2 regions of the Spelaeicoccus albus genome follow, and region 2 is predicted to be linked to the other one. Evidence: predicted binding sites of a transcription regulator. Region 2 holds the regulator's gene; the other holds the start of a gene.
What was found. The regulator LexA, encoded in region 2, represses DNA repair genes until DNA is damaged. The targets are predictions, from matches to a motif close to TCGAACANNTGTTCGA.

Region 1 (7,592 bases), 210 kb from region 2:
TCGACGGCGTCAAATGGAAGCTGCGTACCACCGGCTCCGACGGCAATCAGTACATGATCGGAAAAGTCGACGGCATCACTTATGTGTTGATGGGCCAAGCGGACCTGCCGCAGTTCGATACCTTTGCGAAAGATCTGCTGGCCAGCGTGAAGTAGACATGACTGCTGGAGGGGGACGGCCGCTGACGATTGCCTCCACGGCATCCGCCGTGACGGCAGTCTCCCGTGCCTTCGCCGCGATCGCCGCTGGGTTCATGGCTGCCGTGCTTGTCGGGTGCAGCGGGGGAGCGGAAACGACGCCGACCGGGAGCGCGGCCGAATCGGGGCCCGCGGACGGACCTGCAGCAGGCTCCGCGCGGACGTCAGCGCTCGTCGGTCGCATCACCACTCCATGGGATGCGGCGTTTTTACCCGGCGGCAAGGCACTTGTGACGTTGCGCGACGCCGCCCGGGTGGTCCTGGTCGACGTCGACGGCAGCGTGAAGCGCGTTCCGGCGGGCGGGCATCACGGCCGCGTGCCGAATGTCGTCAACGGCGGCGAAGGGGGACTGCTCGGCATCGCCGTGGCCGACTCGTTCGAGCGGAATCACTACGTGTACATGTACCGGACGACGTCGACGGGCAACGAAGTAGTACGGATGACGCTGCAGTCCGGCACGCTCGCCGATCCGCGGATAGTTCTTCGCGGCATCGAATCGTCGACGCATCATAACGGGGGCGGGCTCGGGTTCGGCCCCGACGGCAAGCTGTACGTCAGCACGGGTGACGCCGAACAGCGGAGTCTGTCGCAAAAGCTCGGATCGATGAACGGTAAGATCCTCCGCATCAACGCCGACGGATCGGTGCCGGATGACAACCCGTTCTCGTCATCCCCGGTCTATTCGCTGGGCCATCGCAACGTCGAGGGATTCGGATGGGACGGCCGCGGCCGAGTGTGGGCGAGTGAATTCGGCGAGAACACCTGGGATGAGCTCAATCTCATCCGAGCGGGCAAGAATTACGGATGGCCGGACGTCGAAGGGGTTGGCGACGATCCGAAGTTCGTCAACCCTGTGATGACGTGGTCGACCGCGGACGCTTCGCCCAGCGGCGTGGCAGTGCGGTCGGGCGGCGTGTACTTGGCGGCCCTGCGCGGCGAAAGGCTCTGGTACGTGCCGTTTACCGGCCGCGGTGGTAACGGGGAGAGCAGCGCCGGGGAGAGTGGTGCCGGGGAGAGCAGCGCCGGGGAGAGCAGCGCCGGGGAGAGTGGTGCCGGAAATGGCGAGTCCGTCGGTGCTGCGAAGGCGTACTTCACCGGCAAGTTCGGCCGACTGCGCAATGTGGTAGTCGCACCGGACAAGTCGATGTGGCTCTTCACCGACAACGGCGAGGCCAGCAAAATCATCCGCGTCACCAACCTCTGACCCACCTGCCTTCCCGCGCCGCTTCCCGCCTCCCGCGTCGTATCGTTCCTCTCGCGCTGCTCTTCCGCGGGCCGAGTGGTGGCGAATGGCTCACGATCCCCGTCGAGTGGTGGCGAATGGTCATTAAATCAAGGATTTAACGACCATTCGCCACCACTCGATCAACGAAACGAACTGAAAGAAAAATAATTCGAATAAATATCACTATACCCCTGGCGGTATTCGAACGCATGCACTAGTCTGGTATTAATCGCTTTTCGATGCTGAAGAGTGGCGGAGGGATCCAGACAATGGAATTCGATGAGCAGCAAGCACAGAGAATTCTGGCTGGTCTGCGCCGCCGCCTCGAACCGCGTGATTCCAGGCCGAGCGAACGCTGGGACGTTCCCGGCCTGGCCCGCGGGCGCTCCGAAGGTCCGGACGGTGAGTCATCCCTTGGCGATGCGGATATCGAGGCCGCCATCGATGCGGTCAATCTGGGTTCCGGAATTGTTCGCGAGGTACCCGGCAACGCCCTCACGGATCAGGCGGTCGTGCAGTTGCTGTCCGATGTCGCCGTTGCCAGGCGCCGGCTCGATGCTGCTTACTTGAAAGTCGTGGCGCTCGTCGATCAACGAGACGCGGCGCGTGACTCGGGTGTTGGAGCTCAGACGACGGCGGGCTTGCTCAAGGCAATCGCGGGCGTGGCGCCCGGGAGGGCCAAGGCGGACGTCGCGGATGCCCGAGCGCTTCATGGCGAAGGAGCCGTGAGTGAAAGCGTGCTGGTTCCGGGTAAGTCGGCGCCTGCCGGTCCACTGGCGGACATGAGCGATTTGCTTGCCAAGGGCCGCGTTTCGCTGGCGCATATCGACACGGCGGTTCGTACGTTGAACAAAGTTCCCGAGCATCTCCTCGACGCGGCGATGAACCCCGGAAACGAAGACGACGAGCGCGGAGTTGCCGCGGCGAAATCGGTGCGTGAGAATATCTGCGAATTTTTCGCCGAGAAGGCGCCGTCGACGTCGCCGGAGAATTTGCGAAGGCTCGGCAAGCACCTAGTTGAAGTGCTCGACCCGGACACTGACGACCATTACGATCCCGAATCGTTCAACCGGCGCTCGATGACCATGAGTACCGATATCACCGGAATGGTGTTCGGCACGTATCAGCTTGATCCCGCGGCCGGAGCGGCTTTGCGAGCCGTCTTGGATCCGCTGTCGGCGCCGCACCCTGTTCAGCACGGCGACGACGGTTCGGTAGCCGTGCGGGATACGCGGACACCGGAACAACGCCGCGCCGATGCGCTGTCCGAACTGGCTTCGGCTGCTGCGCCGTTTGTTCCGCGCTGCCACCCGAACCCCGACTGTCGCCGGGATGAAGAAGGCGTCTGGGGCGCCGAACCCGGCACCGGAAACACGCGTGCAGAGGCGCGACAGGCAGCCGATCAGCTGTTCGGGTTGGAAAAGGCGGCAACTGGTAACGGTGCCGCACAGTCCGAAGCGGCATCAAAGCTGCACCCGGGCCGTAGGCCGGCGAGGATCACCGTTATGACGACGGTGGACAAGTTCACGGGCCGCGACCGGACGCCGTCACATTGCTTTCAGACCGGAGACATCGCTCCCGGTACTCTCACGAGGCTCGCCTGCGACGCGTCGTTCGAACGCTTGGTGATGGATGCCCGCGGTGCGGTTTTGGATCTGGGAGTACCTGTGCGACTTGCCTCGCCGGCGCAAAAGCGGGCGATCAGTGGACGCGATAAAGGATGCGTCTTTCCCGGCTGCAACCGGCCGCCGTCGTGGTGTGATGTCCACCATGTGCAATGGTATTCGCGCGGCGGGCCGACCGACGTGGGTAATTTGTGTTTGCTCTGCGCTCAGCATCATTCGCTGATTCACTCGGAAAGCTGGAAGCTCAGAATGATCGATGGCGTTCCGTATGCAAAGCCCGAGCCCGGAACCATCAAGGTGACGGTAGCCGGTGCGGAGCCGACCGTGCTCGATACGTATTCGGCAGGCGGCGACTGGGTCAGGAATTCGTACTTCGACCGCTTGAAAGATACCGAAGAGCTAGGCAGATCGATCACCAGAAGCACAGCCGTGGCGACATAGGTAAAGCGTGCGTCTACCGGCCCGGCACCATACCTTAGCTCGCGGAATGCTTTTCCCCGAGCGCGTCGGAATCATCGTCGCCGGCCGCCTCATTTGATGAATTCTCGGCACGTGCCTTGTCGAGGCGGGCCTTAGCTCCGTCGAGCCACTGCTGGCAACGATCTGCAAGAGCTTCGCCTCGTTCCCACAAGGCGAGCGACTGTTCCAGGCTGATGCCGCCGGCTTCAAGCTGTCGGACCACGCCGACGAGCTCGTCGCGGGCCTCTTCGTACTTCAACTCGGCGACCGGGCGAGTATCACTCATTGTCATTCCTTTCGGTGGTGTCCGTGACCTTGGCCCGCAAGCTGCCTGCCGACACGCGGATTTTCAACTGATCATCAACCTCGACATCGGCAGGGTCGCGGACGACGTCGCCGGAGTCGTTTTGAACGACCGCGTAGCCCCTGTCCAGGGTCTTTTGCGGCGAAAGTGCGATTACTTGAGCGCGAAAATGCTCGATGCGATCCGATTCGGAGTTGAGCCGAACCGTCATGGCCAACTGGCCGCGCTCACGGAGCTGGCGAACCTCGGCATCGTGGGCCGTCATCATGGAACCGGGATCGGCGAGAACGGGCCGCGAACGGATCGTGTCCAAACGCTCTTGCTCACGCTGGACGAGTCCCAACACGGCACGGGACAGCCCCGCCCGCGCATTGGCCAGGCCCGTGAATTCCTCCGCCACGTCCGGGACGACGCGCTTCGCCGCGTCCGTCGGGGTGGATGCACGCGAATCCGCGACCTCATCGAGCAATGGGCGATCGGCCTCGTGCCCGATAGCCGAAACAATCGGAGTCGCGGCCCGTGACACCGCCCGGACGAGCGATTCATTGCTGAAGGAGAGTAAGTCCTCCATCGAGCCTCCGCCACGGGCGATGACGATGACGTCGATTGCGGGATCGGCGTCGAGCTCGGTGAGTGCGCGCATGACTTGACTGACTGCGTCCGCGCCTTGGACTGCTACTTCGCGTACCTCGAACTGCACAGCCGGCCAGCGACGCTCGGAATTCTGCAAGACGTCCTTCATGGCGTCTGAATCTCTGCCGGTGATGAGACCGACGCAGGACGGAAGGAACGGCAGTTTTTTCTTCCTCTCCGGTGCGAAGAGTCCTTCGCTATCGAGGAGACGTCGCAACGCTTCGATTCGTGCCAGTAGCTCACCGATGCCGACCGGGCGGATGTCGTTGGCCCGCATCGACAGCCGACCCGTCTTCTGCCAGAAATCCGCTTTGACACTGACGACAACGTGAGCACCCTTCTCCGGTGGGGTGCCGAGCCGGTCAAGAACGTTCGACCACACGTGTACGGGCAGCGACATCTCGACGTCGGTGTCGCGCAGCGTCATGAATGTGGACTTGGCCCGCCGCGACAATTCGACTATCTGGCCCTCGACCCACACGGTCGACATCCGAGCGATGTATTCCTTCATTTTCGTCGAGAGGAGACGGACCGGCCACGGATTCTCGGCTGTCGTCTCGGCGGCAGTCGTCGCGAGTTTCCGGGGCTGAGCACCGCTCGTACCCAAAACCGACGGGGCACCGGAAATCTTGCCGGGATCGGACATGCGACTCCCTTCCACATTTCGCCGCCGGTTCCGTTGTTGGTGCGGACGGCTCCACTACAACTACCATGGAAGTGTGACACCAACGAATGAGGCGAACGAGGCGAACGCTCGCCCGAAGTACGGACTTTACGCGACACCGGAAGAGCAGCGGGCAAGTATCAAGGAGCCCGACAAATATTTCGACGAATTCCAGGCCGCTGCACTGGGCGGGGGCGGAGTTGACGCCTCGGCGGCAGCGGCGCCCACAAGCATGGGCAGTCAGACCGACGCGCGCCGAACGGACGCCGCACGAACCGGCAGCTCGCAGGCCCGCAATTCGCAGGCCCATAATGCCGCCGCCGGAAAACCGGCTCCGACGCAATCGACACATGCCGCCGACGGCTTCGCCCACCACCCGGTAGACAGGGTGACTACGTTCATCTTGCTGGCCATCGGATTGTTCTTTTCGGTGGCGATTGTTCCCGGCATGCTGCATCCGGCCGATGCAATTAATGCCAGCTATCAGCAGTTCGGTCTCGGGTCATACGAAGCCACGGGCGTGACAAAAGTCGTCGGCGTCGGCATCGCATTCTTTTATATTGTCGGTTGGCTATACGCAGCATTCAGCTCGATGGCCCGCCTCCGTAAGGGCCGTTACGCCTGGTGGATACCGGCAGTAACCGGAGTGGTCGTCTGGATTCTCACCATGATCGGCTTCGCCGTACTGATGCTGACGGATCCGTCGTTTATGAGCTATGCCACTTCCGGCAAGTAAATCTGAGCCTATCCGACCTGGAGAATTACGATAGAAGAGTGACTACTTCGATAAGCCTGCCGACGCCGAGCATGCCACGTAAGCGTCGCGACCCTTCCGAGATCGCACCGCCCGCAAAGGGGGCGAAGCGAGTGCTGCTGGCCTCGCCGCGCGGTTACTGCGCAGGTGTAGACCGGGCGGTTGTCGCCGTTGAAAAGGCGCTCGACCATTACGGGCCGCCCGTCTACGTGCGCAAACAGATTGTGCACAACTTGCACGTCGTTGACACGCTCGCCGAACGCGGAGCCATTTTCGTGGAGGAGACCGACGAGGTGCCCGAGGGGGCCCGAGTCGTATTTTCCGCGCACGGCGTGTCACCTGAGGTCCACCGTTCGGCGGAAGCACGCGGCCTGCAAACTATCGACGCGACATGTCCGCTCGTGACGAAGGTGCACAAGGAAGCCGTCCGGTATGCGCGTAATGATTACGACATCCTGCTGGTCGGTCACGACGGTCACGAAGAGGTCGAGGGCACGGCGGGCGAGGCTCCGGAGAATATCCAACTCGTTCAAGGCCCGGACGATGTCGACGCCGTTACGGTGCGCGATCCCGACAAAGTTGTGTGGTTGTCGCAGACGACGCTTTCCGTCGACGAAACGATGGAGACGGTTCGCCGTCTGCGCGAGAAGTTCCCCAATCTTGAGGATCCGCCGAGCGACGACATCTGTTACGCGACGCAGAATCGTCAGGTAGCCGTGAAAAAGATCGCTGGCGAGTCAGATCTCGTGCTGGTGGTCGGTTCTGCCAATTCATCAAATTCCGTGCGCCTTGTGGAAGTCGCGCTCGAGCATGGCGCAACAGCTGCCCACCGGGTGGATTTTGCTCGTGAGATCGATGAGGAGTGGTTCAACGGAATCGCGACCATCGGCGTCACGTCGGGCGCATCGGTTCCGGATGTGCTCGTGCAGCAGGTGCTCAAAGTACTGGCCGACTATGGGTACGGCGACGTGGAACCGGTGATTACCGCCGAAGAAGATCTGATGTTCTCGCTGCCGCGCGAGTTGCGACGCGATTTGAAGGCAGCCGGCGCCGATATCACGAATAAGCGCTCACAACCCGGCGACTTGTAATCGCGCCGGGCCGTTACGCGCTCCTGTCGTTGTTGGCGCGGTCGGCCTCGCGCTCGAACGCGGCGTCCAGCAGTTCGGGCGCGCCCAGACCGCGCGTCGCAGCGGACAGCGGGTCGACCGGATCGATCGGCGCATCGGACAAATCGAGATCCTTCAGCCTGCGCGCGCTGACGAACACACGCGACTCCATAGTGCCGATCAGTCGGTTATAGTCCTCGACGGCCCGCGTCAGCGACCCGCCCATTTTCGACAGATGCGACGACATCGTGCCAAGGCGATCGTAGAGCTCGCGTCCGACGGTGAAGAGTTCTTTCGCCGACCCGTTCAAGGCGTCGTGCTGCCAGGTGAGCGCGACGGTTCGCAATAACGCCAGCAAGGTACCAGGAGTGGCAAGCACGACCTTCTTGGCCATGGCGTACTCCATGAGTGTCGCATCGGCTTGGCACGCCGCAGCAAGGAACGATTCGCCGGGTATGAAGCAGACGACCAAGTCCGGACTTGGCGTGAACGCGGCCCAGTATTCCTTGGCGGCGAGGGTGTCGACATGCGAACGGAGGGCGCGGGCGTGCTCGGCCAGCTGTGCGGAGTCGACGGTGCCGGGCGATTCGCTGGCCCGGAGGAAGGCCGCCAGCGGAGCTT
Region 2 (7,592 bases):
GGTCTCCGGGCTGGAAGTGCCACGGCCGGCTCTGACAGTCGACATGGGCAATCCGCACGCCGTCGTGGCGCTTGCCGAGCTATCCGAGTTGTCCGAATTGGACCTCTACCACGCGCCGTCCGTCGATCCGGTTCCGTCCGACGGAATCAACGTCGAATTCATAGTTCCCGGCCAGCTCGACGAGGAACACGGCAGCGTGACGATGCGCGTGCACGAGCGCGGCGTCGGCGAGACCCAGTCATGCGGAACCGGGGCGTGTGCGGCTGCGCTTGCCGCCCGGTTGTGGGCCGGTTCCGGCGCGCCGGATGTGTGGCGGGTCGACGTGCCGGGCGGAACGCTGCAGGTGCGAGTTGACGGCGAACGCGTCCACTTGGCAGGCCCCGCCGAACTGGTGGCCGACGGCACTGTCGCGTTCCGCTGAGCCTGCCCCCTCTCGCCGAGTGGTGGCGAATGGCTGCCCCCTCCCATCGAGTGGTGGCGAATGGCTGCGAAATCTGCGATTTCGCAGCCATTCGCCACCACTCGGCGCAGAGGAGTGCGGACGCTCAACCGTTCCGAGTTGCCCTGATGACGCGGAACCCCTTGGCGATCGTGACCTTGTCAACGGCGAACTCGCCGGGGAGCGAATCGGCAAGCCAGCGCTGCAGCGATTCGGCGCCGAGTTTTTTGGCCACGACGAGCCAGGCACTGCCCCCGAGGGTCAACCGCGGCAACCACGTGAGCAGCAGCTCATGCAGTTGGGCCTTGCCGATACGAATCGGCGGATTCGACCAGATCAGGTCGAACGTGAGCTCCGGCGGAATCTCTTCGGGCACGCCGGCGTTGACATTGACGGAGAGTGATGCCGCATTATCGACAGTGAGTTGCACGGCGCGGGTGTTGACGTCGACGGCCCAGATCGTGGCCGTCGGTTCGAGGAGAGCGGCGCTGAGCGCGATCGGCCCCCATCCGCAACCGATATCGGCAAGCGTGGCTCCGGGCGGCGGCGCCGGCACCGTGTCGAGCAGTACCCGGGTACCGGTATCGACGTGGTCGGGGCTGAAAGTTCCGTTGGCCGTGCACACCTCCACTGTGCGCCCGCCCAAAACCGTGGAGATCGTGCGACGACGCTCCCGACCTGCCGGTTCGGCGGAAAAATAATGGTCGGTACCCATGAGTGACAGCTTAACGGGCGAGCCCCCGACCGAAATTCGTTGGCACCAGTGCCATCGGGATGGGATCCTGGAACCAATATGACTGATGATGTGATAAGCCGAATCCTTTCGCACGCCGGCACCGCCGTCGGCGACCGCGAATACGGTGCCGCCGGGCAGCAGGACGTTGCCGACCGACACGCCCTTCGCCGCGTCGAGGGGTTGTCCACCGAACTCGAAGACGTCACGGAGGTCGAATACCGGCAACTGCGGCTCGAGCGTGTTGTGCTGGCCGGCATCTGGCTTGGCGGAAGCACCGCCGAAGCCGAAAACTCGCTACGCGAACTGGCGGCGCTTGCCGAGACCGCCGGATCGATCGTATGCGGCGGCGTCCTGCAAAAACGGATGAAGCCGGACCCCAGTACGTACCTAGGCTCGGGCAAGGCAGCCGAACTTGCCGAGATCGTCCGCGATGCCGGAGCCGACACAGTGGTCTGCGACGTCGAGCTCGCCCCGTCCCAACGCCGTGCCCTCGAAGACATCGTCAAGGTCAAGGTGATCGACAGGACGGCGCTCATTCTCGACATCTTTGCCCAGCACGCCAAATCCCGCGAGGGCAAGGCGCAGGTCGAATTGGCGCAGTTGGACTATCTCCTTCCGCGGCTGCGTGGTTGGGGCGAGTCGATGTCTCGGCAAGCAGGCGGCCGAGTCGCCGGGGGCGCCGGCATCGGCTCGCGCGGACCGGGCGAGACGAAAATCGAACTCGACAGACGCCGCATCCGCACCCGGATGGCCAAACTGCGTCGACAGATCGACGCCATGAAGCCGGCGCGCGACACGAAACGCTCCACCCGGCGGCGCGGCGCCATCCCGTCCGTCGCCATTGCCGGTTACACCAACGCCGGCAAGTCGTCGCTGCTGAACAGGCTGACCTCGGCCGGTGTGCTCGTCGAAAACGCACTGTTCGCCACCTTGGATCCGACGGTCCGCGGAGCGCGCACCGAGGACGGCCGCCAGTACACGCTGACCGACACCGTCGGCTTCGTGAGATTCCTTCCGCACCAACTCGTCGAAGCGTTCCGTTCGACGCTCGAAGAGGTCGGCGGCGCAGACGTTCTCGTGCACGTCGTCGACGGCTCGCATCCCGAACCCGAGGGGCAGATTTCGGCGGTGCGCGAAGTACTGTCCGATGTCGAGCACGCATCCGAGATTCCCGAGATCGTCGTGTTCAACAAGTCGGACATCGCCGATCCGGTCGCTCTCGAAAGGGCGCGACTGCGGGAAAAAGGTTCGATAGCGGTGTCGGCGCGAACCGGCGAGGGCATGGCCGAATTGCGGGCGCGGATCGAAGAATTGCTACCGCGCCCGGACGTGGACGTCAACGTGCTGTTGCCGTATTCGCGCGGGGATCTGCTTTCTCGTATTCATGACCGCGGTACGGTACGCGAGCTGGAACATACTGCCGACGGTACCCGGGTGCACGCCATGGTCCGTGGTGATCTGGCGGCCGAACTCGAGCAGTTCGCCATCGACTAGAGTTGCCTAGGTGAAAGGCGAAACCTCCGATACTTCCGAGCTGCTCGCTACAGCTGTCAAAGCCCTCGGGGGAGAACGTCGGGACGGCCAAGTCGCAATGGCCGAAGCCGTTGCCGATTCGCTGGCAACGGGTACGCATCTGTTGGTGCAGGCCGGTACCGGCACCGGCAAATCGCTTGCCTATCTCGTACCCGCCATCAGCCACGCCGTCGGCGCCGACGAGCCCGTGATGATTTCCACTGCGACGCTCGCCTTGCAAAATCAGATTGTCGCGCGTGATCTTCCGCGCGTCATCGATTCACTGAAGTCAGAGCTGCCGCGCGCGGCCGAAGTCGCGCTGGTCAAGGGCCGGCGCAATTACGTGTGCAAACACAAGCTGGACGGCGGGTATCCGGAAGAGTCCGGCGACACGCTTTTCGACTTTGGCGCCGACGCCGCTGCCGGAGGGGCGGGAGGCGGCGCCGGCGGTACCAGCAAACTTGGCAAGGAAGTGTCCCGGCTTCGCGAATGGGCAGCGGCAACCGAGACCGGCGACCGTGACGAGGTCGTCCCGGGCGTGAGTGAGAAGGCGTGGGCGCAAGTGTCCGTCAACGCTTTTGACTGCCTGGGCGCGGCCAAATGTCCGGTTGCCGAGGCCTGCTTTTCCGAGCGCGCCCGCGCCAAGGCCGCCGACGCCGACGTGGTTGTGACGAACCACGCGTTGTTGGCAATCGATTCTTTCGGCGACGCACAGGTGTTGCCCGAGCACGGGGCAGTCGTGATCGACGAGGCACATGAGCTGACCGATAGGGTTACCTCGGCGCTGGCCGGCAAGTTGACGCAGGCAATGGTGTCGTCCGCGGCGTCCAGTGCGCGCAAGCACATGTCGGTGAACCCGGCATCGCTGGAACGCGCCGGGGACGACTTGGCCGCGGCTTTGGAAGGCTCGGTGGCCGGACTGCTGCGCTCCGGGCCGGACGAAGCCCTCGGCTTGGCGCTGACGACGGTGCGGGACGCCGCCCGGTCGGCGTTGACGGCGTCGCAGTCCGAATCAAAGGAGACTGCCGACCCGGGAAGGCAGGTGGCACGCGCCAGACTGCAGGAGATCTTCGACTTGGCCGAGCGGATCCTGAGCGGGGCCGAGGACGACGTGCTGTGGATCGAACGCTCGACGTTCCGCGATGCCGAGACCGTCTCGGTGCAGGTGGCGCCGTTGTCGGTGGCCGGGCGGCTGCGTTCCGGACTGTTCGGTCAACGGACGGTCATTGCCACATCGGCAACTCTGACGCTCGGCGGATCGTTCAACCCGCTGGCCGGCTCGTTTGGCTTGATCGGGGATGACGCGCCGAAGTGGCAAGGCCTCGACGTCGGTTCGCCGTTCGACTATCCCAGACAAGGGATCCTCTACACTGCCAAACATTTGGCGCCGCCGTCGCGCGGAGGCGCCGCCGACGACATGTTCCGCGAGCTCGAGGAACTCATCGCGGCGGCCGGCGGCGGGACGCTCGGCTTGTTCTCGTCGCGGCGTGCAGCGGAAGCGGCGGCCGAGGAAATGCGACGGCGACTCGATTTCCCGGTGATGTGCCAAGGAGACGATATAACGCCGACGCTCGTCAAACGGTTCGCCGCCAGTCGATCGGCATGCCTGTTCGGAACGCTGTCACTATGGCAGGGCGTCGATGTGCCCGGTCAGAATTGCCGGCTCGTCGTCATCGACCGGCTGCCGTTTCCGCGTCCCGACGACCCGTTGTCATCTGCCAGATCCGCCGATGTGGCGGCACGCGGGGGCAACGGGTTCATGAGCGTGTCGGCCACACATGCGGCCATCCGGCTGGCGCAGGGCGCCGGACGCTTGATCCGCACGCCCTCGGACCGGGGAGTCGTCGCAGTCCTCGATTCACGGTTGGCCACTGCCCGTTACGGCGGGTACCTTCGGGCCTCGTTGCCGCCGCTGTGGCCGACGACGAACGGTGAGCTGGTGCGCGGCGCGCTGCGCCGACTGGACGCGGCGGATACCGAGCCCGCGGGCTGACGGGAGCGCGAACCGGCACAAAAAACCGGCCGGAGTACAGTCGATGTACTCCGGCCGGTTGCGCGGCACAGCGGCTCAGATACTGCGAAGCACCGAGACGACTCGGCCAAGAATCGTGGCGTGGTCGCCGTTGATCGGCTCGAATGCCACATTGTGCGGCATCAGCCAGACGTGATCGACGTCCCGCTTCAACGTCTTGACGGTCGCCTCGCCGTCGATCATGGCGGCGACGATCTCGCCGTTTTCCGCCGAGGGCTGCTGGCGAACAACTACCCAGTCACCGTCGCAAATGGCGGCCTCGATCATTGAATCGCCGACGACCTTCAGCATGAACAACTCACCGTTGCCCACAAGCTGTTTGGGTAGCGGGAATACGTCCTCCACGGCTTGCTCGGCGAGGATCGGACCGCCTGCGGCAATACGGCCGACAACGGGGACCAGCGCGGGGACGGGGCCGAGCTCCGGATCGCGCTGCTGCTCGAAATCGTCCTCGTTCATGACCTCAATGGCACGCGGACGCTTGGGATCGCGCCGGAGGAAGCCGAGTCGTTCGAGCTGGCTGAGCTGGTGCGCCACGCTGGACAGGCTGGCGAGCCCCACGGCCGCGCCGATCTCGCGCATGCTCGGCGGATAGCCGCGCACCGACACGGCATGCCGGATGGTTTCCAGTACGAGCTTTTGCCGGGCCGAGAGCCGGTTGTAGTTCGGCGATGTGTGCAACTCGTGCACGCTGGCGTCGGAGACCTCGGTATGGGCGCGTACGGCCGCCACATCCGCCGCCACTTCTTCGTCGCTCGGCCGGCCCGGACGCCGGTGCGAAGCGGAACTGTCGCTGGTCATCGTTGATCTCCCATGCACTAGTCGGACCGTCGGCGCCGCAGGTACGTCCGACCGGTTGTCGGTGCTCGCTGACAGCATGCGTTCTATGTACCTCCAGCTTAGCTTTACCGAACGAACGTATCAAACGTTTGTTCGACAAATTCTCGAAAAATTGTGGACACACGTTCGAATGATTGCTACAAATAGTACAAAGGTTCTATCGAATAAACGTTCGGTTGACGATGCCGACTCTCTTGATTTCCGGGGAGCCGAGAACACCGGCCGGACCGAAAGGACGACTGACATGAGCATCGCACTTCAGGGTTACGGAGTTCAGGGACACACACTCCAGGGCCGCGCACTCCAGGGCCGCGCCGGTCAGCGCCGTGCGATTCGGCGCCGCGGAGCAAGTGCCGGCGCGGGGCGGAGAATCCGACTCAACCGACGCGGCCGGATCGTCGTCGGCATAGGCGCGGCGATCATGGTCGGGGCAGCGGCGCTGATCATCGGTGGCATGCTCGGCATCGTTTCCGGCGCGGTCTCCGAAGCGCCCGCGGCCGCGTCGTCGACACCTGCGCAGCTCGACGTCGATCACGTCACGGTCCGCGAGGGCCAGACACTGTGGCAAATCGCGTCCACGGCAGCGCCGAACGCGGATCCGCGCGAAACGATCCTGCAGATCCAAAAGCTCAACAACCTGCCAACGTCCGCAGTGCGGGCGGGCCAGACGATAGCCGTCCCGCGGTACTGAATTCGCCGGCCCGGGTGGGCCGGCGCGGCGCCCGGCCGCCCGCCGGGACGAATGAGTCGTCCGGGCGGGTAAAATCGGGACGTGACCGATGTGACCATTTCCGACTTGCCGCTCCGCGAAGACTTGCGCGGCCGCACTCCGTACGGCGCCCCGCAATTGGACGTCGCCGTGCGGCTCAACACCAACGAAAATTCCTTCCCGGTGCCCGAGGACGTCGCGGTGGCCATCGTGCAGGCATTGGCGGGGCAGGTTCGCGACCTCAACCGATATCCGGACCGCGATTTCACTGTCTTGCGGGAGAAGCTCGCCGCCTATCTCGGCCACGGGCTGACTCCGGAGCACATCTGGGCGGCAAACGGCTCGAACGAGGTGCTGTCCCAGATCGTTCAGGCATTTGGCGGGCCCGGACGATCGGCCATCGGGTTCACCCCCAGCTATTCGATGCATCCGATTATCACGACCGGCACGTCGACGACGTGGATCGAAGCCCGCAGGGACGACGATTTCCGGATCGACCGTGACGACGCGGTCCGCATCGTGCGCGAAAAGCGCCCCGATGTCGTATTCCTCTGCTCACCGAACAATCCGACGGGCACCGCGCTTGAACTGGACGTCGTGCGCGATGCGTACGAATCGACCGACGGGATAGTCGTCGTCGACGAGGCGTATGCGGAATTCGCTCGCGCCGGCACCCCCAGTGCACTGACGCTCTTGCCTGGCCGACCGCGCCTGCTCGTCTCGCGCACCATGAGCAAGGCGTTTGCGTTGGCCGGGGCGCGGTTGGGATATCTGGCAGCCGATCCGGCCGTCATTGACGCCTTGCGTCTGGTGCGGCTTCCGTACCATTTGTCGGCGCTGACGCAGGCTGCGGCGTGCGCGGCCCTCGACCACGCCGATGAACTGCTGGACGGCGTCGAGGCGCTCAAGGACCAGCGCGACCGTATTGTGCGGGAGTTGACGGAGCTTGGCTTGCGGGCGGTTCCGTCCGATTCCAATTTCGTGTTCTTCGGTGGGCTGCACGATTCGGAGGCGACTTGGCAGGCATTGCTCGACCGTGATGTGCTGGTGCGGGACGTCGGCATTCCCGGCTACCTGCGCGTGAGCGCCGGAACCGAAGCCGAAACCACCAGCTTTCTGCAAGCGCTGGCCGCCGTCCTGCACAGCGCTTCCACCCAGTGAAAGGCACGACCATGAGTGACGACCGCGTCTTTAGCCTGAGCCGGGAGACAAGTGAATCGTCGGTTCGCGTCGAACTCAACCTCGACGGGACCGGTCAATCGTCGATAGCCACGACCGTGCCGTTTTACGATCACATGCTCACGAGCTTGAGCAAGCATTCGCT

Region 1: BJY26_RS11555 (HNH endonuclease signature motif containing protein) is a predicted target of LexA. The motif match lies at 1,625-1,640, and genes of this name have one in related genera.

The regions. Positions count from the first base shown of each region.
Region 1 covers NZ_JACBZP010000001.1:2,493,178-2,500,769, forward strand. The annotation lists gene BJY26_RS11545 (DUF4245 domain-containing protein) at 1-155, shown strand, start outside; gene BJY26_RS11550 (PQQ-dependent sugar dehydrogenase) at 158-1,402, shown strand; gene BJY26_RS11555 (HNH endonuclease signature motif containing protein) at 1,693-3,489, shown strand; gene BJY26_RS11560 (exodeoxyribonuclease VII small subunit) at 3,524-3,793, opposite strand; gene xseA (exodeoxyribonuclease VII large subunit) at 3,786-5,090, opposite strand; gene BJY26_RS11570 (DUF6264 family protein) at 5,164-5,844, shown strand; gene BJY26_RS11575 (4-hydroxy-3-methylbut-2-enyl diphosphate reductase) at 5,916-6,953, shown strand; gene BJY26_RS11580 (DNA recombination protein RmuC) at 6,967-7,592, opposite strand, start outside.
Region 2 covers NZ_JACBZP010000001.1:2,280,722-2,288,313, forward strand. The annotation lists gene dapF (diaminopimelate epimerase) at 1-421, shown strand, start outside; gene BJY26_RS10610 (class I SAM-dependent methyltransferase) at 546-1,154, opposite strand; gene hflX (GTPase HflX) at 1,233-2,669, shown strand; gene BJY26_RS10620 (ATP-dependent DNA helicase) at 2,680-4,680, shown strand; gene lexA (transcriptional repressor LexA) at 4,756-5,520, opposite strand; gene BJY26_RS10630 (LysM peptidoglycan-binding domain-containing protein) at 5,804-6,250, shown strand; gene BJY26_RS10635 (histidinol-phosphate transaminase) at 6,332-7,429, shown strand; gene hisB (imidazoleglycerol-phosphate dehydratase HisB) at 7,441-7,592, shown strand, end outside.